3 regions of the Acinetobacter sp. PW68 genome follow, and region 3 is predicted to be linked to each of the others. Evidence: predicted binding sites of a transcription regulator. Region 3 holds the regulator's gene; each other region holds the start of a gene.

Region 1 (7,762 bases), 2.0 Mb from region 3:
TGTGCAACAAGGCAATGCTATCTTATACGCACCAAGTACAACACAACTCGCGGCAGATACTCCATTTGACGTTTTAACAGAACAATTGGGTGCAAATCTGCTCACGCAAACCCCAGAAATTGCACATTGGTTAGCCCAAAAATCTGAAACGCTAGATTTAGCAGCCATTGCCTATTTAGATGGTGAAAAACACGTGCGTGTTGCGATGGCGATGGATGCCATTATGCAATATGTCAGCGAACATAAAGCTGACAGCAGCCTTATGTTTATGTGTACCCCAACCGATGTTTATGCTGTTCCTAAAGAAGTGATTAGTGCATCAGCAGAGAAATTTCAGCAGCGTTCGCAAGGGCAAAAGCTACTCACCAAAAGTATTGAAACCCTTTCACGCAGCCATTTTTTTCAAAAGAATCTGCACCATTTGATTGCTTCAGACAATGGTCAACATTATGGTATTGCCGACTGTTTGGTAGTGGAACAAGGACCAAACTATGCTTTGGCAAAACGCATCCAGCAATGGCGTGCAATTTTAGCCCGTCATCAAGGACAGCATGTCAGCATCAATATTGCACCTTCGACCACCACACACTCTGTGACCAAAAATCCATTACTCAAAGCAGCATTTAGTGGCGCAAGTTTGTTTGATGTTGAAGCATTTAGCCCTGAAACCACCAATGCGATTATGGCGGCATTGTGGATTCATGACTTACGCAATCCAAACTCGGCAGCCAATCCTGAAGTGAAACTTGAGCATCCGCTCGAATTGATGATGGAAGGTGCGAACCATGGTGGATTGTGGCGCGTGGCGTATTTGGCACGAACGGCCCTACCTTTCGCTGCGCTCTATGGCTTTGCTGCAGATAAATTACCGCTGGACAAAGTCATCCAAAAATTTAAAAAGTAATGTAAACCGCTAATCTATCTATTCAAAAACTTGCCTGCAAATATTTCTCTAGACTGATCTGCAGGTATAAAAAAAGCGCTGTATCATCACAGCGCTTTTTTCAACCACTCAAAAAAGTTGAGAATGGATTAAAACACTTTTAAGAACAACCAGAACAAGCTACCCGATAAACAAATTGTCGCAGGTAAAGTGAAAATCCAAGCCGAAAGAATTGTACGCACCATTTGGAAATTCAGACCCGATTTATTTGCCACCATGGTACCTGCCACCGCACTGTTCAGTACGTGTGTAGTTGAAACTGGCATCCCCAAACCATCTGCAGCAGCAATCGTTGACATTGCCACAAGCTCGGCAGACATACCTTGACCATAAGTCATGTGCTGCTTACCGATACGTTCACCAACAGTCACCACAATACGTTTCCAGCCGACCATCGTACCCAAGCCTAGTGCTAAGGCAACGGCAACTTTGACCCAAGTTGGAATGTATTGTAAGAACGAATCTAAATGGCTACGGTAGCTTTTAACCACTTTCTTCTGTTCTTCCGACATTTCAGGCAAGGCATTGGCTTTGTCTAAACGCTTGAACGAGGTGGTGCTTAAATACATATCGTTACGCATTTCTGCCACGTCAGCTTCAGGGACGTCTTTTAAGTTGCCATATTGCCCCACACGCTCACCCAAATGGTCGGTTAGACTTGCCAAAGCAGGTACGACTTCAGGAGTAATTTCTTTGGTCTGAATATAACTAGTAATAATCTGACGCGCTTTTTCATCTGGCATATCGGCATGTTGTGGATAAATCACATCAGCCGTTTGCGTTGAAAGCTGCTGGAACGATTGAATGTGGTTTTGACCTAACTCTTTATTTAATGAGTACGCCAACGGCACAATCCCGATCAAAATCAACATGATTAAACCCATGCCTTTTTGACCATCATTTGAACCATGCGCAAAACTTACCCCAGTACAGGTAAAAATGAGAATGGCACGAATCAGGGGTGGTGGTGGTTTATTACCTTCAGGTGGCTGGAATAACTCCATTTGTTTCTTGAAGATTTTTTTCACCAAGAGGAACAAAATCGCAGCAAAGGCAAAACCAATTAATGGCGAGAACAATAAAGCCTTACCGACTTTCATGACTTGTTCCATGTCTACACCACTAGCGCCTGCACCTGAGTTAAGCAAGTAGTTCATAATCCCCACACCTAAAATCGAACCGATTAAAGTGTGTGAACTTGAAGCAGGAATACCAAAGAACCACGTTCCTAAATTCCAGACAATTGCGGCAATCAACATGGCAAACACCATGGCAAAACCTGCACCTGAACCGACATTCATAATCAGTTCGACTGGAAGCAAGGCAATAATACCGTAGGCAACTGCGCCACTGGCGACCATCACCCCAAGGAAGTTACAGAAACCCGCCCACATTACTGCCACAGGTGCAGACAAGGCATTGGTATAAATGACCGTTGCCACAGCGTTGGCTGTGTCATGGAAACCATTCACAAATTCAAAGCCTAAGGCAATGAATAAAGCAGTAGCCAATAAAATCACCGAGTACATGCTCAACGCAGGTACGTGGGATAAGTCCGCAGACAATTGGAAACCAATATAAATAAGGGTAGAAACGATGATCGTTAAAAACACCGGCATAAAAAATTTCGGTGTAGGCACATGAACATTGGTCGATTTAGTGGTCGACTTGTGCGCTGAATCTACAGGAGTTGGTTTAGAATTCATGCAAGCAGAAAAGAGGATTTAAAATCCCCTTATTGTTCAATTAAATTGTGACAATTATATGACAAAGAGCTGCTATATAAAGCAACTTTCATACTTTATTTTCATACTTTAAGCTGTGTTTTAGGTGCATAAAAATAAAATAAATATTTAAATTTAAACACTTAGAATAAATAAACCTACTTTCCTTACGCCATTCTCTCAAATTTAGATTTATTACACGGTTGTCATATTTGTCTAAAAGTTCAGACAAATTTCAGGTTGAGCCAATTTTGCCTGAGCAATATGACAAAGCGATGACGCATCAAAGAAAATTAAAATTAGAATACGTATCATCACTGCTTTTATTTGGGATCAAAACCTACAGTACACTCCCCCTTCAAAATTCTAAAAATACCGCTTTATGCACTATTTTTACGACTTCCACTCGCTCTGGTCGCTTCAAGTGCACGAAAGCCTTGCGAACTCTGCTAAAATAGCGCTCATTTCGGATTCAGTCATAAAGGGTTTTTTATGTCAACGCTTACCACCCTGAAAGCGCTTCTTGCCCAAAGAATTTTAATTATCGATGGTGCCATGGGTACTATGATTCAACGCCATCAATTGGAAGAAGCCGATTATCGTGGTGAACGTTTTGCAGATTGGGCACATGACCTCAAAGGCAACAACGATTTATTGGTACTAACTCAACCGAAAATTATTCAAGACATTCACGAAGCCTATTTAGATGCGGGCGCAGACATTATCGAAACCAATAGCTTTAACGGCACGCGCGTTTCCATGTCTGACTATCACATGGAAGATTTGGTTCCAGAAATTAACCGTGAAGCAGCCCGTTTAGCCAAAGCAGCCTGTGAAAAATATTCAACACCAGACAAACCACGTTTTGTGGCAGGTGTACTTGGGCCTACATCACGTACTTGTTCAATTTCACCCAATGTAAACGACCCTGCATTTCGTAACATTACATTTGATGCACTTAAAGAAAACTATATTGAAGCTGCGCATGCCTTAATTGAAGGTGGCGCAGATATCCTGCTTATTGAAACTGTATTTGACACCTTAAACTGTAAAGCCGCGATTTTTGCAGTGAAAGAGGTGTTTAAACAGCTCGGACGTGAATTGCCGTTAATGATTTCAGGTACCATTACAGATGCTTCGGGACGTACATTAACGGGACAAACTGCAGAAGCATTCTGGAACTCGGTACGTCATGGCGATTTACTTTCTATTGGTTTTAACTGTGCCTTGGGTGCAGATGCCATGCGTCCACATGTCAAAACCGTTTCAGACGTTGCCGATGTATTTGTTTCTGCGCACCCGAACGCAGGCTTACCCAACGCATTTGGTGGCTATGACGAAACGCCTGAAGAAACTGCAGCTTTCCTCAAAGAGTTTGCTGAAAGTGGCTTGATCAATATTACAGGCGGTTGCTGTGGTACAACGCCTGATCACATTCGTGCGATTTACAATGCAGTAAAAGACATTCCACCACGTAAAATTCCAGAGATTAAACCTGCTTGCCGTTTAAGTGGTTTAGAACCATTTAACATTTATGATGATTCTTTATTTGTAAACGTGGGCGAACGTACCAACGTTACAGGTTCTAAAAAATTCCTGCGTTTAATTCGTGAAGAAAACTTTGCCGAAGCCTTAGATGTTGCACGTCAACAGGTAGAAAGCGGTGCGCAAATCATCGACATCAACATGGATGAAGGCATGCTCGATTCAGAAGGTGCAATGGTGCACTTTTTGAACTTGGTAGCATCTGAGCCAGATATTTCTCGCGTACCCATCATGATTGACTCCTCTAAATGGGAAATCATTGAAGCAGGCTTGAAATGTGTACAAGGTAAAGCAGTTGTCAACTCTATTTCCCTAAAAGAAGGCTATGACGAGTTTGTCGAAAAAGCCCGCCTCTGCCGCCAATACGGCGCAGCAGTTATTGTTATGGCCTTTGACGAAGTCGGACAAGCCGACACTGCAGCACGTAAACGCGAAATTTGTAAACGCTCTTATGATGTCTTGGTCAATGATGTTGGCTTCCCTGCCGAAGACATTATTTTTGATCCGAACGTGTTTGCTGTTGCGACAGGTATTGAAGAACATAACAACTACGCCGTCGATTTTATTGAAGCTACGGGCTGGATTAAACAAAACCTGCCACATGCCATGATTTCTGGCGGTATTTCTAACGTGTCGTTCTCCTTCCGTGGTAATGAGCCAGTGCGTGAAGCGATTCATGCCGTGTTCCTGTACTATGCGATTAAACAAGGCCTGACGATGGGCATTGTGAACGCAGGTCAGTTGGCCATTTACGATGACATCCCGAAAGAACTAAAAGATGCGGTTGAAGCAGTTATTCTGAACCAGAACCAAGGCGAAAGCGGTCAGGATGCCACAGAAAAACTACTCGAAGTAGCAGAAAAATACCGTGGTCAGTCAGGTGCACAAAAAGCCGAAGAAAACTTGGAATGGCGAAACGAATCTGTTGAAAAGCGTCTTGAATACGCTTTAGTGAAAGGCATCACCACCTTTATTAATGAAGACACCGAAGAAGCACGCTTAAAAGCCAAACGTCCATTAGATGTGATTGAAGGCCCGTTAATGGATGGCATGAACGTGGTCGGTGATTTGTTTGGTGCAGGTAAAATGTTCCTGCCACAAGTGGTGAAATCTGCGCGTGTAATGAAACAAGCCGTTGCATGGCTCAACCCGTACATCGAAGCTGAAAAAACCGAAGGTCAGTCTAAAGGTAAAGTCTTGATGGCAACGGTGAAAGGTGATGTACACGACATTGGTAAAAACATTGTTGGCGTGGTCTTGGGCTGTAATGGTTATGATATTGTCGATTTAGGCGTGATGGTACCTGCAGAGAAAATCTTGCAAACGGCTATTGATGAAAAAGTCGATATTATTGGCTTGTCTGGCTTAATTACACCATCTTTAGACGAAATGGTTTTTGTTGCTAAAGAAATGCAGCGTAAAGGCTTTAACATTCCATTGTTGATTGGTGGTGCAACTACATCTAAAGCGCATACGGCAGTTAAAATTGATCCGCAGTTCTCAAACGATGCTGTCATTTACGTTGCCGACGCTTCGCGTGCCGTTGGTGTTGCGACGACCTTACTCTCTCCTGAAATGAAACCTGCTTTTGTTGCAGAGCACCGTGCGGAATACGCTAAAATTCGTGAACGTATTGCCAATAAACAACCTAAAGCCGCGAAATTGTCGTATGCGGAAGCCATCGACAATGGTTTGAAAATTGATTGGGACAACTATACGCCCGCAGTACCAAACTTAATTGGGACTCAAGTGCTGACTAATTATCCACTTGAAACCTTGTTGCCATACTTTGATTGGACACCATTCTTTATTTCTTGGAGTTTGGCGGGCAAATTCCCAAAAATTTTGGAAGATGAAGTGGTGGGTGAAGCTGCAACTGACTTATACAACCAAGCGCAAGCCATGCTCAAAGATATTATTGCAAATAATCGCTTTGATGCACGTGCAGTCTTTGGGATTTACCCTGCCAACCGTTCTGCGGCAGATTCAGTACAAGTATATGATGCAGCACGTAATCAAGTAACGCATACCTTCCATCATATTCGTCAACAGTCAGACAAAGTAACAGGTAAAGCAAACTTGTCTTTGGCAGACTTTGTCGCAACTGCAGAGCAAGGGCAAGATTACTTGGGCGGCTTTACCGTGTCGATTTTTGGTGCGGAGGAAATGGCCAATGAGTTTAAAGCCAAAGGGGATGATTATTCTGCCATTTTGGTGCAGTCTTTGGGTGACCGTTTTGCAGAAGCGTTTGCAGAGCATTTGCATGAGCGTATTCGTAAAGAATTCTGGGGCTATCAGCCAAATGAGCAGCTAAGTAATGAAGAGCTAATTAAAGAGAAATATGTGGGGATTCGTCCTGCACCAGGCTACCCTGCTTGCCCTGAACACTCTGAAAAAGCCACACTATTTAACTGGTTAGGTTCAACTGAAAAGATTGGCACACAGCTGACCAGCAGCTTTGCGATGTGGCCGCCTTCATCTGTCAGCGGCTTCTACTATGCTAACCCTGCTTCTGAGTACTTTAACGCAGGTAAAATCTCGTTAGATCAGCTTGAAGATTACGCACAGCGTAAAGGCTGGAGTTTAGATGAAGCGAAGCGTTGGTTAGCTCCAAACTTGGATGATTCGATTAATTAATTGCTTTATGCCGCATGGGTAGTTCATCGGCCCATGCGCTATACATAATGTCATTGCAAAAGCCAGTGAATTGTAAAATTCACTGGCTTTTTGTTTTATAGGGCAATTCGATACTTAGTCGAAATTTGTTGAGTGATTCGTAAGCGTCCGCTGAACACACCTTATGAATTCATCCTATAAGCCTTAATTTAGTCCCCACTTAAAAACAAGTGGGGACTAAAATTTATGACTACAAATCACCAGACATCCATCGCATCTCTTGCGAAAAAACGAAGAACATACAGTGCTGAATTTAAACAGCAGATCGTTCAGGCTTGTAAAGCACCGGACGTTTCAATTGCTTCAGTCGCTTTGCAACATGGATTGAATACAAATCTTGTATCCAAATGGATTCGCTTAATTGATGCTAAGCCAGGGAATGATCGCTCACCACTACCGAATAAACCTGCATTTATTGCCTTATCTTGCTCTGCACCATTAGATCCTACTCCTACTGACATGTTAACGGTTCAAATTACTTTACCCCACTCAAAAGCAGAAATTGGCTTGAAATGGCAAGTATCAGAAATATCTGCTTTAGCAGAATTGTAAGCATCCGGCTAACACAGCCTTACCAAGCGATCCTATAAGCCTTAATTTAGTCCCCACTTAGAAACAAGTGGGGACTTAAATTTATGACTACAAATCATCAGACATCCATCGCATCTCTTGCGAAAAAACGAAGAACATACAGTGCTGAATTTAAACAGCAGATCGTTCAGGCTTGTAAAGCACCGGACGTTTCAATTGCTTCAGTCGCTTTGCAACATGGATTGAATACAAATCTTGTATCCAAATGGATTCGCTTAATTGATGCTAAGCCAGGGAGTGATCGCTCACCACTACCGAATAAACCTGCATTTATTGCCTTATC
Region 2 (7,762 bases), 640 kb from region 3:
GCTTATAGCGACGTTCCATTTCATTGACACACCAATTTAAAGCACTGACCGCATCTTTCATGTCAGTCACCACAGGCGTCAACAAATGTGGAATGTCATTATAGTTAGCGAGCTCCAGTTGTTTCGGGTCAATCAAAATTAAACGCAATTGATCAGGCTTATATTTCAGCAACATCGACAAAATCATCGAGTTCACTGCTACCGATTTACCAGAACCCGTCGTCCCCGCCACCAGCATGTGCGGTGCTTTGCCCAATTCAGTAATCACGGGATTGCCTGAAATATCTTTCCCCATCGCCATAGATAAAATGCCGTTTGGATCTTCAAAAGCAGGCGTTTGTAATAACTCAATCAAACGTACCATTTCACGGGAACTATTCGGTACCTCAATACCAATATACGGCTTGCCCGGAATCACTTCGACCACACGTACCGATGCCATTGACATTGAACGCGCTAAGTCACGGGAAATATTGGTCACTTTCGACGCTTTGACCCCGGGTGCCAAATCCAGCTCAAAACGGGTCACAACAGGGCCAGGCTGTGCTTCAACCACTTTGGCTTTGACATTAAATTCCTGTAATTTAATTTCCAGCAATTCCGACAAGCGCGATAATTGTTCTGCAGTGAAGTTCACTTTTTTGTTTGGATCGACTTTATCGAGCAAATCCAAACCTGGAAGCGGAGAAAGATCACGACGTTTTTCTGCAACCTGCATGGCGCGGGACATCGGACGACCATGTGCATCGGTCAAGGGCGCATCAAAATCAAAGTCATCTTCGTCTAGTGGTTTGCCTGCGGTTTCCTGCCAAGCTTCGATAAATGCTTCTTTGGATAACGCCACTTTTTCTGCTTGTTCAGCCTGTGTAGCAGTCGCTGCGTTTGCCATCACTGCGGCAGTGGCTGCCGTCTGAATAGGTGCCTGAACAAAAGCAGAACTTTGTGCATAGCTACTGGTACTACGCGCTACAGGCGCTTGATCTTGAAATGCATCTTGCTGTAACTCATCACCCAAAAGATCATCCACCAACAAGTCATCTAAACTGTCTAAATCATGCTGCAAATGACGTTCTTGGCGTACAGCCTGATTTTGCGTATTCGAAGCATTTGAAGATGGCGGATTAAAATCTGACTCAAATCTGCTGAGTTCATCGTTAAAATCGTGAATTGCAGGATTCGAGTGCGGACGCACTGTTTCTTGCTGGGTCGCAGGCTCATCTAAAGCATCCATTCCCGCATGGTTTTGGAATGGGCTATGTAAATCACTTGCAGCTTTGCCTTGTGGAACTGCCGCGAGCAATTCATCAAAAATTTGGTCATCATCCCAATCCAATGATAATTTTGCAGTGGATTGAGACGCCGCAGATACAGGACGCACTTCATCAAAAGGCTTTGATTGCAGATGTGGCTCTGGTTCTTCAGAAGCACGTAATAAAGCATGAATGTCTTGGTTATGCTGACTGTCGGTATTTTCTTTTAAAGCGCGCCACACTTCGCCTGTCGCAACAATACGCTGGCTGTCTTGTTCTAAGCGATGCGCCTTTTCGATGGTTTTTTCTAATTCAACATCATCAATTTCATCTTGCACCAATAACTGTTGCTGCGCCTGCTGTTCTTCTTCTTCACGTTGCAGCATGTGATTAAACATACGCTCTGCTGCAGGATGTGGCGTAGCTACTTCAGATTGTTTCACCTGTGCAACCACGGGTTCACTCGGTTCTAAATCGGTTGACGCCACTTCAGCAGCAACCACAGGTGCAGCAGCGACAACGGTCTTTTTCACCTGTGGTGCGGAACGGTCAAAGTCAGATTCTGCTTCAGGCACATTGCGGTAAAACAAGTCTTGCATATAAGCAGGTGTGGCTTTTAAAGTTGCCCAGGTTCTGTTCCATTTCACCCCAAATGCGAGGGTAAATAAGAAAATCCAAAAGACGACTAAAAAAAGTGTTGCCCCATAAATGGTTAAAATTTGCGATAAACTTTTCCCAAGTTCAAAACCAATGATGCCACCTGAGGCGTTGTCTAACGTATCGGCAGGCACTTGCCAAAACAAATACAGCAAACTTGCAGTGGCCAATAAAATGAAGAATTGTGCAGCATAACGAAATGGACGGTTTAAAAAACTACGTGGCCACCAGACTTGTAAGGCTTCAATAAAAAAATAAGCAGGAAGAAGCAGACTCGCCCAACCTAAAAAGCCAAACAATAAATCAGCAATCCACGCACCTGCGATTCCACTCGCATTTGAAACCTGTTGGGTGTCACTGGAAATATGCATCCAACCTGGGTCAAATGGAGTATAGGTTACTGTTGCAAGGAACAGATATATTCCAAAAGAGACCAAAAATAATGTCGCTATTAAGCGATGTGCATAAGCACCCGACACCGCAGTCATATATTGTCCTGTCGCCAATTCTTCATCAATGTTTTTTGTTTGTTCGATGGTCTTAAAAAGCCACCTGATTCGGAGCATCTGTATTTCATTTAGCTGTGTCATTTAAGTTGCATTTCACGATGCAAGCTTCATCACACAGCAAGCTATAAATTATAACAGACCTTCTATTATGCATGTGTTGCCTAGAAAAAGATGCAAGATTATTGAAGTGTGTTGTTAACTTTTTCTATATAGCTCAAATCGATTTACATGATCAGTAATATCAACTTTAATCACACAGCAAACTCATCCTGTTTCACGTATAATTCCATAAATTTCTAAATAAAAAAAGGATGCTGTGCATGAGCGCTCGTCACTCACGTTTAATTATTTTAGGTTCAGGCCCTGCAGGTTATAGTGCCGCAGTCTATGCCGCACGTGCCAACTTAAAACCGACCTTAATTGCAGGCTTACAATTGGGTGGTCAGCTCACTACGACCACAGAAGTTGATAACTGGCCAGGCGATCCTGAAGGTTTAACAGGCCCAGCGCTAATGGAGCGTATGCAAGCGCATGCAGAGCGTTTTGGCACAGAAATCGTGTATGACCATATCAATGAAGTGAACCTGAATGTGCGCCCATTTGTACTCAAAGGCGATATGGAAGAATTTACCTGTGATGCTTTAATCATTTGCACAGGTGCGACTGCACAATATTTAGGTTTAGAATCTGAAGCAGCATTTATGGGTCAAGGCGTAAGTGCTTGTGCTACCTGTGATGGTTTCTTCTACAAAAACCAAAAAGTGATGGTCGTTGGTGGTGGTAACACGGCTGTTGAAGAAGCATTATACCTGTCTAACATTGCATCACACGTGACATTGGTGCATCGTCGTGATTCACTTCGATCTGAAAAAATCTTGCAAGATCATTTATTTGCCAAAGAAAAAGAAGGCAAAATCAGTATTCTTTGGAATAACCAAGTTGATGAAGTCTTGGGCGACAACACAGGCGTAACTTCAGTACGTTTAAAATCAACCACTGATGGCTCTACTCAAGATGTTGATGTGTCTGGCTTATTCATTGCAATTGGTCACAAACCAAATACAGGCATGTTTGAAGGTCAATTAAACTTGCGTGATGGTTATATCCAAGTACAAAGCGGCACTGCAGGCAATGCGACACAAACTTCTGTGGCTGGCGTATTTGCTGCGGGTGATGTAGCCGATTCCATTTATCGCCAAGCGATTACTTCTGCAGGTTCAGGCTGTATGGCAGCACTGGATGCAGAAAAATATTTAGATGCACTTGGTGAATAATTTAGTGTCCAAGTTTAAAGACCGCTCTCCTTGAGCGGTTTTTTTATCACGACATTTTTAGGTATGATGAAATCAAGTTCATCGTAAAACTTCATACGGCAATTGATATGCACACGCTCCCGGCTTCACAATTCATTTTCCCCGATCCCATTGAAGTTGATCCTGAGGGTGAAGGCTTGATTTGTGTAGGTGCAGACCTTTCCCCTTCAACCTTATATGAAGCCTATACACATGGCTTATTTCCATGGTTTTCAGAAGGTGATCCTATTTGTTGGTGGAGTCCTGAGCCACGTTGCGTAATTATTCCGCAACATTATCAGCCGAGTAAGTCTTTAATCCGCAACATGAAAAAAATAGATTATCGCATTACTATTAATCATGCCTTTGAACAAGTGATTCGCAATTGTGCCTTGCCCCGTAGCTACGCCAATGAAACTTGGATTTCTGAAGAGATCATTCAAGGTTATTGTCAGCTTTTTGCAGCAGGTTATGGCTATAGTGTAGAAGTTTGGGAGCAAGATCTTTTGGTCGGTGGTTTATATGGTGTGAGTATTGGCAAAAGCTGTTTTGGCGAGTCTATGTTTAGCCAGCGTACCGATGTCTCCAAAATGGCTTTTTATAGTTTGATGCTGCTCGGACAAGAACAACAATTGCCTTGGATTGACTGCCAATTGGTCAATGACCATTTAATTAGTCTCGGAGCATGTACACTTTCTCGCCAAGACTATCTTATATCGTTACAAGATGTTGTAAAACAGCCTGCGATCAATTGGAAAAAATTTCAGGACAGTGTATTTTCAAGTAAAACAATAGCGCAGTATGCGCGCCTACTTGAATGAGAATAACAGAGAGGGATCTTGAAAATGAATTCATATCACCCAAAATCCCTGCTAAATGATTTGCAGTATTACATTACTCCGCCGCACGATTGCAGCTATTTACCTGAAAAATCTGCGCGAATGGTTTTTTTAGACCCTGCACATAAAATTGATGTGCTGACCTTGTCTGAACTTTCTCGGGTCGGTTTTCGTCGCAGTGGCGATTTTGTTTATCGCCCAGAATGTCATTTGTGCCGTCAATGCCTTTCTTCGCGTATTCCTGTCGCTGAATTTAAAATGAACAGCACCCAAAAGAAAGCTTGGAAACGCAATCATGATTTACAGATCAAAATCACCAAGCCGCAAGATGCGGGCGATTTACATTATGCGCTGTATGAACGCTATATAAATGAACGACATGCCGATGGCGATATGTTCCCTGCCAGTCGTGACCAATTTGAAAAATTCCTCATCCACAGTTGTACCAACAGCTTCTTTTTAGAAGTTTGGCAAGCTGATCGCTTAATTGCAGTATCGACCTGTGATTATTTAGATGATGGTATTTCTGCGGTCTATACCTTTTTTGATCCAGACGAAAGTCGTCGCTCACTCGGAACATTTGCAGTATTAAAACAAATTGAACAGGCACAGCATTTGGAGTTGCAATATGTTTACTTAGGCTATTGGGTGCCTCATTCCAACAAAATGAACTACAAATCGCAATATGTGCCCCTTGAGCTACTTCTCGATGGTCAATGGCGACGCATTAACCGCAGCCTAAATACCGATGAGGTGCAGCAGTTGGGAAACTCCTTAATGACCACTCTGCCCTTAGGTTGGAATAACTCCATCATCAAATAAACTGAATTCACACAAGACCAGTTTTTACCTTCATCTGATTTACTTAAACAAACTGGCAAAATCATCACTACAAGATTTCACCATAATAATGGCATGCTCGCGTGTCCCATCCGTTTTAGGATAATAATTTTTACGTAAATCAATTTGATGAAAACCTGACTTTTCATACAGGGCTATCGCAGCTAAATTACTTTCACGCACTTCTAAAAAAATCTGCACAGGTTGATTCTTCAATCCCGCAATAGAATGTTCTAGCAGTTGATAACCTAAACCTTTGCCTTGCTGGCTTGGGTGTACCGCCATCAACAACAAATTTGCTTCATCCAACACAGGTTGTAAAATACAAAAACCCACCACTTTCCCTGCGTGTTCAATCACGGTACTGTGATAACTGTCCACCGCTTCGGCAAATTGTTTGGTACTCCACGGATGACTTTGTACCAAATTTTCAATCGCAACCACATCAGCGACATCATGGGTCTGCATTAAACGAATCATAAGAATGATCTTGTGCTGTTCTAAGATGTAGGCATTATAGATTTCACTACAAAAAAATCGAGTAAAAAAAAAGGCAACTTGCGTTGCCTGACCAAAGGGAAAAGTTTAAAAGCCTAATTTAGCTTTCCAAGTATTTAATAAAGCTGTGGTGTCAAAATCGTTAGGATGAAAATTCGGCTTGAAATAGAACAACATTTCTTTGCCCATGCCGGTAATAATCCCTTTAGATGGACTATAAGCAAAACGATAAATCATACGTAAATTTTCTAGATTCAACTGCTTGTCTTGTTTTAATAAACGCAATAAAAAATAGTTTTGTACTAAAAATAAAGTCAGCATCGAGATAACCAAAGAACTTGTCCGTAGTGCATAAGCTTTCAAACCCTTACCAAACACACCTTCAAACACATCATAAGCCACAGCTTTATGTTCACTTTCTTCAATTGCATGCCACAACCACATGCTTTTCATAGTGTCATCAGTCATCAATTCTTGAATATGTGAATTGGTCAATAATTGTGAAGCAATCGTTGCCGTAAAATGTTCTAGCGCAGTAGTTGAAGTTAAATCTACCATTTCCTGTGTAATGCCAATCGGTTTAGCTAACTTTGCTATAAATTTACGACTAGTTTGAATCACGATATCTGTATAACGATCTAAAGTATCTACATCATGTCCAAATTTCTGTGCAGCGGCATTAAAACTAACATGCTCATGCGTGTGCATGGCTTCTTGTCCAATAAATGCACTAATTTCTTTCTGTAAATCTGCATTGTCTTTCAGCATTGGGTGATAACGCACCGAACGTACACTATCTATAAAAAACTTCTCTCCTGCAGGGAATAATGCAGATAAAGCAGTCATAAAATGAGTTAAGCCTGCATTACCACTCATCCAATATTCAGGTACAGCATCAAAGTTGAAATTCATACGACGGACAGGAAAACTCGCACCAGCACGTTCACTTACACTCAACTTAGCATTCATGTTACTTACTCCTGAGGCTACATCCATGACGTTACTCACGCTGTAACCCACTTTTTTTTATTTATCGGTATGATTTCATATTACGGTTTTCTGTGCGTTATTTAACTGCACTTAAGGACAGCCAATTGTCAGTTCAGGACATGAGCAACAAAAAATAAAGATAAGTGAAATTATTTTTTTATTTACGAGAAAAAATAAGCTATTAACACCATAGCAAAAGAAGGTCATAAAATATTTTGTAGATTGATTCAAGGTTCAAAGAGCGTTATTTCAACCATCAATACAGCAAGCTTTCATCCATCTGGAAACTAGCACGCAAAATACAGCCATAAAAAAAGCGCCCCAAACGGAGCGCTTTTCACACTATAAAGTGATTATGCTGTTACTTTAGCAACAACGCCCGCACCTACAGTACGACCACCTTCACGGATCGCAAAGCGTAAACCAGCGTCCATTGCGATTGGGTGGATTAATTCTACTGACATTTCAACGTTGTCACCTGGCATTACCATTTCAACGCCTTCTTTCAACTGGATTGCACCAGTTACGTCAGTTGTACGGAAATAGAATTGAGGACGGTAACCGTTAAGGAATGGAGTGTGACGACCACCTTCTTCTTTAGAAAGTACGTATACTTCCGCATCGAATTTAGTGTGTGGCTTGATTGTACCTGGCTTAGCAAGTACTTGACCACGTTGTACGTCTTCACGCTTAGTACCACGTAAAAGAACACCACAGTTCTCGCCCGCACGACCTTCGTCTAGAAGTTTACGGAACATTTCAACGCCAGTTACAGTTGTTTTAACTGTGTCTTTGATACCTACGATTTCAACTTCTTCGCCTACTTTCACGATACCAGTTTCTACACGGCCAGTTACTACTGTACCACGACCAGAAATAGAGAATAC
Region 3 (7,762 bases):
CCGCACTAGAAACTTGGGTGCAGGAATATCGGGGGGATTTAGGTATTGCCTTGACTGATGTGGTTGGAATGGATGCTTTCCTGCGTGACTTTGATTTATATTTTGCCAAGTTGTTTGATGGCTTACGACATGACAGTGGCGATCCGTATGTATGGGGCGATAAAGCTTATGCCCATTATAAAAAGCTGAAAATTGACAGTAAAACTAAAATGCTGACCTTCAGTGATGGCTTAAATGTCGAAAAAGCGTGGGCTTTACATCAGTATTTTAAAGACCGTTTTCAGGTTAGTTTTGGGATTGGTACCAACTTAACCAATGATATGGGGCAAACTGCGCTGAATATTGTGTTGAAATTGGTGGAATGTAATGGGCAGTCGGTGGCAAAATTGTCTGATAGTCCGGGTAAAACCATGACCGATAATGACACTTTCCTTGCATATTTACGCCAAGTTTTTGAAGTGCAAACACCTGTTTAAAAATTTAGCTCATTCAAGAAACCGAAGAAAATCTTCGGTTTTTTTTCTAGATTAAAGCATGTGATTGTTAAAATTCTGCGAAAGTTATGAAAAAAACAGCATGCCATCAAAAATGACCTATACTAAGTTAAAGTTGATTGCCAAACAGACTGAACCGCATAAAAATGAGCACTTCTCCATTCAATTTTGGACTGCTGATTGAAGCAGAAGATTTAGTTCCCTATTTAGGGCATGAAAAATTGCGCATTGTCGATTTGAGCCGCAATTCGGTGTACGAGCAATTGCATCTTCCGCATGCCTTACAGGTCAAACCGAGCATGTTGCTACGTCAGGATGAAGATACGTCGGGTTTATTGCCTGAACATGAAGCTTTACAAGACTTAATTCAGTATTTGAATATTTCTCCTGAACATCATGTCGTTGCCTATGACGATGAAGGTGGTGCCTGGGCAGGGCGTCTGATCTGGAATTTACACTGCTTGGGTTTTGAGAATACCAGTTTGCTGAATGGTGGGATTCACGCCTGGTTGGCAGCAGGTTTTCCAACCACTTCGGAGGTTGAACCACTGACCTCCGTTAGTACGCTTGTTCCTGTTGTTGAGAAAAATCAGTATCGAATTCAATATGATGAGTTGCTAGAAAAATGCCAAAACCAGTCGGTACAACTTTGGGATTGCCGCACTACTGATGAATATACAGGGCTACGTTTGGCTGCACGACGCGGCGGTCACATTCCTGGAGCACTGCATTTTGAATGGAGTACTGCCCTTAATCGTGAAAATCATTTAAAATTGCATCCCTTAGAACGCACACGACAGCGTCTCGAACTAATCGGATTCAATTTAAACGAACCTGTAGTGGTGTATTGTCAGTCACATCACCGTTCAGGTTTGGCCTACATTTTAGGGCGTTTATTGGGTTGGAAAATTCAGGCCTATGATGGTGCGTGGAGTGAATGGGGCAACCGCCCTGACAGTCCTGTTATTACTGGAGAGTTGCCGTCTTGAGCCTCACATCACGTTTAAAAAAACAAATTTTCATTCAGGCACAACGCGTTGTGCCACAACATCAATTATCACGTGTAGTGGGTAAACTAGCAGCCAGTGAGCATCCTGTGCTCAAAAATGCAGTGATTACTGCATTCAAGGCACAATACGGCATTGATATGTCTTTGGCAGAGCAAAGCAATGCCTTGAAATATAAATCTTTTAATGATTTTTTTACCCGTTCTTTAAAGCAAGGTGTGCGGGAAATTGACAGCAATCCGAACAGCATTGTATCGCCTGCAGATGGGGCGATTTCGCAGCTAGGTAAAATAGAAGATGGGGCAATTTTTCAGGCCAAAGGTCAGCAATTTACTGTTGAAAACTTAATTGCCGACCCGCAATTGGCTGAACCCTTTAAAAATGGTCAGTTTGTAACCGTGTATTTATCTCCACGTGATTATCACCGTGTACACATGCCTTTTGCAGGCACGCTCACTGAAACTTTATATGTGCCAGGCGAGTTGTTTTCTGTCAATCAAACCACAGCCGAAAATATTCCGGGTTTATTTGCCCGCAATGAGCGCATGGTCTGTTTGTTTGATACCGAACTGGGACGTATGGCGGTCGTTTTGGTGGGTGCTATGATTGTGGCGGGTATTGAAACCGTGGCGACAGGTAAAGTAAAACCATCGGGACGTTTGGAGCTGAATCAACACCAATTATTCCTTGAAAAAGGTGCAGAATTAGGACGTTTTTATTTGGGTTCTACCGCGATTGTTTTGTTTGAAGAAAATAAAATGCAGTGGGATGCCGAATTCAAGGCTAATTCTGTGGTGGAAATGGGGAAAGCCTTGGGGCATGTTGTTTCCGCAGAATAAAATCTGATGAATTGAGAAATAAAAAAACGCCAAAATAATTTGGCGTTTTTTATTTTTAACTTTGTAATTTGTTGGGGGTTGTACCAAATCAGCGCTTAACTTTCGTAATACAAACGCTCTTTCGGGAACACAGCTTTGAATATAGAGCCTTGATTTTCTTTAGATTCGACTTCTAAGTGTGCATTATGCTGCATCAAAACGTGCTTCACAATTGCTAAACCTAAACCTGTGCCGCCTGTTTGTCGGCTACGCGCGCTGTCTACACGATAAAAGCGTTCAGTTAAGCGTGGTAAGTGTTTCGGATCAATCCCGATGCCAGTATCTTCTACAGTAAAATAGCCTTGATTGCCATCATCATGCCAGCCAATGGTAATCGTCCCGCCTTTTGGGGTGTATTTAATTGCATTAGTGATTAGGTTGCTAAAGGCACTGGCCAATTCTACATCTGAACCAATCAGATCATAATGACTGTCGATATTTAAGTTGAGCGTGTGTCCATAATCGACGTTATAGGCATGTGCATCGTCAAATAATTGATTCATTAAACTTGGCATTTCAATGATTTGATTTTTGGCGATGGTTTTTTCATTTTCCAGACGTGACAATAGCAGAAGGTCATTCACTAAAGCATTCATACGTCGGGTTTGTGATTGCATTTGCTCAAAAGCACGTTTCCAACGCGGGTTAATATCATCCTGATCGGTAAAGGTTTCGATATAACCACTCAGCACGGTTAGTGGGGTACGTAATTCGTGTGAAATGTTATCGACAAAGTCTTTACGCATTTGTTCTAGGTTATGCATACGCGTCATGTCGTAAGCAAATAACAAACGGCTATTGCCACCAAACTGAGTCATTTTGACGTGCACATATTGCCCTTCATGCACACTCGATTTCATTTTTAAACCGTCGGGTGCTTGGTCAATATGATTAAAATATTCAATAAAACTAGGTTGGCGCAAAATAGTCAGGATGTTGCGTCCACGGTCTAAAGGCTGAATACCTAACAGTTTTTCTGCAGCAGGGTTCCACCATTCAATCTGATGATTTTCATCAATCAGCATCACGGCTTCATCTAGTGCCACCAATGAAGACTGGGCGCGGTCAATCAACCCGACCATTTCAGCCTGAACAATACGTTCCTGACGTTGCGAGCGATAAACATTGAATAGTAATGCACCCCAAATTCCATGCAGATTCGGCGGGACATCATAAGGACGATTGGAAATCCAATCATTGACTAAATAGAGCGAGCGCATTTGCTGAAGAAAAAACAGCAAAAAGGCGAGGCTAATACAAATCCAAAAATACCCAATCCCAAAACCAATCAAGCTTGCAATAATTAGGAAAAAGGCCAATAAACGAAAATCTTGTTTGGCAAAAGTCCATAAACTGCTGTAACGAACTTGTTTGAGGTCACGAGCGAGTTCAGGGACTGGGTAAGGTTCGTACATAAAATAATTTTAGCCTAAAGCAACATCCGCACGTGTCGAGAAGCGATAACCTGTACCACGTACCGTTTGCACAAAACGGTCTACACCATACGGCTCTAAGACTTTACGTAAACGACGAATATGCACATCAATAGTTCGGTCTTCAATATATACATTGCCGCCCCAGACTTGGTCAAGCAATTGCGCACGGGTGTAAGCGCGCTCTGGGTGCGTCATAAAGAATGCCAATAAGCGATATTCGGTTGGGCCCATTTCTAAAATATTGTCGCCAAAACTGACACGCTGGCTAACTGGGTCTAAAATTAAACCGTTGGCATCAATGGTTTTTTCACCGCTTAAGGCATTGGCACGACGCAAGACGGCTTTAATTCGCGACACCAGTTCACGAGTTGAGAATGGCTTGGTCATGTAGTCGTCCGCGCCTGCATCTAAACCTTGAACTTTGTGATCTTCTTCACCACGTGCAGTGAGCATAATCACAGGAATTTCGGCAAGGTTGTCATCGCGTTTTAGGCGACGACACAAGTCTACACCGCTGACACCGCCTGGCATCATCCAATCAAGCAAGATAAGCGCTGGACGTTGATCGACAATCATCTGATGAGCTTGTTTTGCATCTTCTGCTTGTAAGCACTGAAAGCCTGCCATATCTAAAGAGGTATGGATCATCTCCCGAATTGGAAGTTCGTCATCGACGATTAAAATGTAGTCATCTTTCACAACGCAATATCCTATAGATGTTAACGGTGGGCCGTTTTATTTATGACAGGCTTATTACAAAGATTAATTATGACAGTATCATTGCAGAAAGGGTTAAACGGGCTGTTTTTGCAATAATTTGTGACAAACTAATGTCGATTTGATGAAAAAACTGAACAGATTCAGTAAAAGTAAAATAATGATTTGAAAAATATTATGACTGTTTTTTCAATGTGATGACAAGGTCGAAGAATCTTTCATAAAAGTTTGCTCTTTTTCCGAAAAGGTCTGTAATAACGATAAAAATACAATACGGCAAGAAGACAAGACATCTTCCATAGATTGTTTGAAATCGCTTATGACCCAGCGAATCGCAATTTGGGTGACATAACCATTTAAGCCTGTCGCCACCAGTGAAATCTCTCGATTGGGGCGGTCTAAATGCGGCATCATCAGCATGACAAAGGCCTGAATCATGCGGTCAAAACGTGACATGGTTTCGTGAATAGTGGCTTGGTTATGCAGTTCTTGCACCAGCATGGCATCAATATAAATAATACGTGCCATTTGCGGGTTATTTTTTAGCGTAGTCAATAAAGCCGTTAGTCCAGCATCAATCATTTTTTTTGGATCCGCCGAAGCTTGCATAATGGCTTGCATGACATTTTGCTGTAATTCATCAATCAGTTTTAAAAAAATGGTCTGAAACAGTTCTTCACTTTTTTTAAAGGATTCGTAGAAATAGCGTTCGGTCAGTTTAGCTTCGGTACAAATATCTTTTACGGTCACGGCAAAAAAGCCATGCGTCCCATAGGCTTGAATACCTGCCTCAATCAATTTCTCACGACGTACCTGTTTGCGCTCAGTTAAAGATAAGCCTTTAAACTGACGTTCTTTTTGTGGTTTCTGGGTGGTTTTTTCTGTTTGTGCAGTCATGGGCAGTCGTTCTGTCCTGTTCAGTTAAGCCAAATACGAACCGTAAGCAGGCTTTATATTAGCAATAATTATCTGTTAAACCTATGATTTCAGATTCATTTGCGATATTCGTACTGGCCTATATTGACAATACTTATTGTCAAAATTATATTTAAACCACAGCGCATCGCATAGCCCTACAAAACAACAAGCAGGTCTGAACTGTGCACGCCATATACTCAAGGAAATCATATGAAAAATTTTAAAAATAAAGTTGCCGCAATTACAGGCGCAGGCTCGGGTATTGGGCAGCAACTGGCTGTTCTATTGGCGAAGCAAGGCTGTCATTTATCGCTCAGTGATGTGAATGAACAAGGTCTGTCGCAAACAGTAGATTTACTCAAAGACAGTAATGTGCGCGTGACCATTAAAAAAGTGGATGTTTCTCAATTAGAACAAATGCGCGAATGGGCAGCTGAAACTGTGCAAGATCACGGCTCGGTCAATATGATTTTTAATAATGCAGGCGTGGCATTGGGTTCTACCGTAGAAGGTGCAAGTTACAAAGAATTGGAGTGGATTGTTGGTATAAATTTCTGGGGTGTGGTGTACGGCACCAAAGAATTTTTGCCTTTCATCAAACAAACTGGGGATGGTCATATCATTAACATTTCTAGTTTATTTGGTTTAACCGCACAACCCTCGCAGTCGGCTTATAATGCGACCAAGTTTGCGGTGCGCGGTTTTACTGAATCCTTGCGTCAGGAATTAGATTTGGAAAATTGTGGAGTGAGCGCGTTGAGCGTGCATCCAGGTGGGATTCGCACCAATATTGCCAACAACGCCAAAATGAACGACAGCATACGCACTTTGGGCATGAATCCTGAAAAATCGGCACGTGCGTTTAATAAATTATTGCGTTGCCCGCCTGAAGAAGCTGCACGCCAAATTTTAGAGGCAGTACAAAAAGACAAACGCCGCTTATTGATTGGTAATGATGCTAAAACTTTGGATTTAATCCAGCGTATTGTTCCAACGGGTTATCAGAAAGTAACCGCATGGGCGACTAAGTTGGGCAAGAAACGCGGTTAATCTAACTTACAAATATAACAGACCATTCAGACCAAAACCTGAATGGTTTTTTTCTTCCAGACAAATTGATAATACGCACCTTGACCGATGCACAGACTCACAAATGCCAAGGCATAGGCATACCAAATTCCTTGCAAACCCCACCACTGACTGAAGAAATAAGCACACGGTACTTCAATTAAAACAATCGCTAAAATATTGATGATCATTGGAACATTGACCGTGCCACTGGCGCGCATAATGGAGGCAAAAATTGCACTGGCACCAAAAAATAAAATGGCCCATAACACAATAAATAAGAGCTGCTGACCCAGTACCACCACCGCCGGATCGGTAATAAACAACGCCATCAGATATTTAGAAAATAAATAACCCAAGGTGACTAAAATACCTGTAATTAGCAGATTCATGCCCAAGGCAGTACGGGTGACTTTGGCCAGTAATTCGGCTTTGCCTGCACCAATGGCTTGTGCTGCAAAAATTGAAGCAGCTATGGCAATGGATAGAGCAGGAAATTGAATATAGTTCAACACCTGATTAACTGCACCATAGGCGGCAGTGGCCTCAGCACCATGTCGATTAACCAAACCGACAATCACCAAACCCGCCATAGAGGTGGTGACCATTTGTAAGCCTGTAGGAATGCCTAAGCGTAAAATCACCTTGCTTAGATTGGGTTGATGCCGAATTTGACGTAGCAGATGCCTATCCATTTTGAGGGGATGGTTCTTTTTATTCAGGTAAATCACCAAAAAAATTAAAACAGCCAGATAGCCCAGAATGGTGGCAATGGCAGGGGCAATAATGCCCAAGCGAGGAAAGCCAAAATAACCTGCAATCAGGATGGGGGTAATCACTAAGCCCATTAAACTGGTCAGACTTAGGGCAATGAGTGGCGTAAGGCTATCGCCCACTCCACGCAAAATAGAGGTATAAATAATATACACAAACAGCAGTGGGCTGCCTGCTAACATCCATTGCACATACGGCAGGGATAGATGCATCACTTTAGGGTCTGTGCCCAATAAGATTAAAATTTGTTTGGCAAAAATTACCCCTAAACAGGCAATCAAACTGCCGACGATCAGGGTCATAAATAAAGTCGAGCCGACAATACAGCGCACTTTTTCGACATTTTGTGCGCCCCATGCTTGTCCAACCAACACAGTCGAGCCTGCCGAAAGCCCAATCACAAAGGCCATCAGGCAAAAAATAATGGGAAAAAATACCGACACTGCAGCAATAGCTTCCACACCCAGCAT

The links. Region 3 encodes PhoB, which activates phosphate uptake and scavenging genes when phosphate is short. Its sites were predicted from a motif close to TGTCATNAANCTGTCATAA; they were not measured.
Region 1: K1T76_RS03470 (inorganic phosphate transporter) is a predicted target of PhoB. The motif match lies at 2,695-2,713, and genes of this name have one in related genera.
Region 2: K1T76_RS09900 (DNA translocase FtsK) is a predicted target of PhoB. The motif match lies at 2,492-2,510, and genes of this name have one in related genera.

What each region holds. Positions count from the first base shown of each region.
Region 1 is NZ_JAHZSX010000001.1:736,622-744,383, reverse strand. Features, by position in the region: gene K1T76_RS03475 (hypothetical protein) at 1-904, shown strand, start outside; gene K1T76_RS03470 (inorganic phosphate transporter) at 1,033-2,649, opposite strand; gene metH (methionine synthase) at 3,160-6,849, shown strand; gene tnpA (IS66-like element accessory protein TnpA) at 7,075-7,440, shown strand; gene tnpA (IS66-like element accessory protein TnpA) at 7,524-7,762, shown strand, end outside.
Region 2 is NZ_JAHZSX010000001.1:2,078,456-2,086,217, forward strand. Features, by position in the region: gene K1T76_RS09900 (DNA translocase FtsK) at 1-2,395, opposite strand, end outside; gene trxB (thioredoxin-disulfide reductase) at 2,737-3,690, shown strand; gene aat (leucyl/phenylalanyl-tRNA--protein transferase) at 3,798-4,529, shown strand; gene K1T76_RS09915 (arginyltransferase) at 4,554-5,369, shown strand; gene rimI (ribosomal protein S18-alanine N-acetyltransferase) at 5,409-5,867, opposite strand; gene K1T76_RS09925 (metal-dependent hydrolase) at 5,973-6,854, opposite strand; gene tuf (elongation factor Tu) at 7,229-7,762, opposite strand, start outside.
Region 3 is NZ_JAHZSX010000001.1:2,715,949-2,723,710, reverse strand. Features, by position in the region: gene pncB (nicotinate phosphoribosyltransferase) at 1-476, shown strand, start outside; gene K1T76_RS12985 (sulfurtransferase) at 641-1,483, shown strand; gene asd (archaetidylserine decarboxylase) at 1,480-2,340, shown strand; gene phoR (phosphate regulon sensor histidine kinase PhoR) at 2,436-3,794, opposite strand; gene phoB (phosphate regulon transcriptional regulator PhoB) at 3,804-4,514, opposite strand; gene K1T76_RS12965 (TetR/AcrR family transcriptional regulator) at 4,722-5,429, opposite strand; gene K1T76_RS12960 (SDR family NAD(P)-dependent oxidoreductase) at 5,661-6,500, shown strand; gene K1T76_RS12955 (MATE family efflux transporter) at 6,527-7,762, opposite strand, start outside.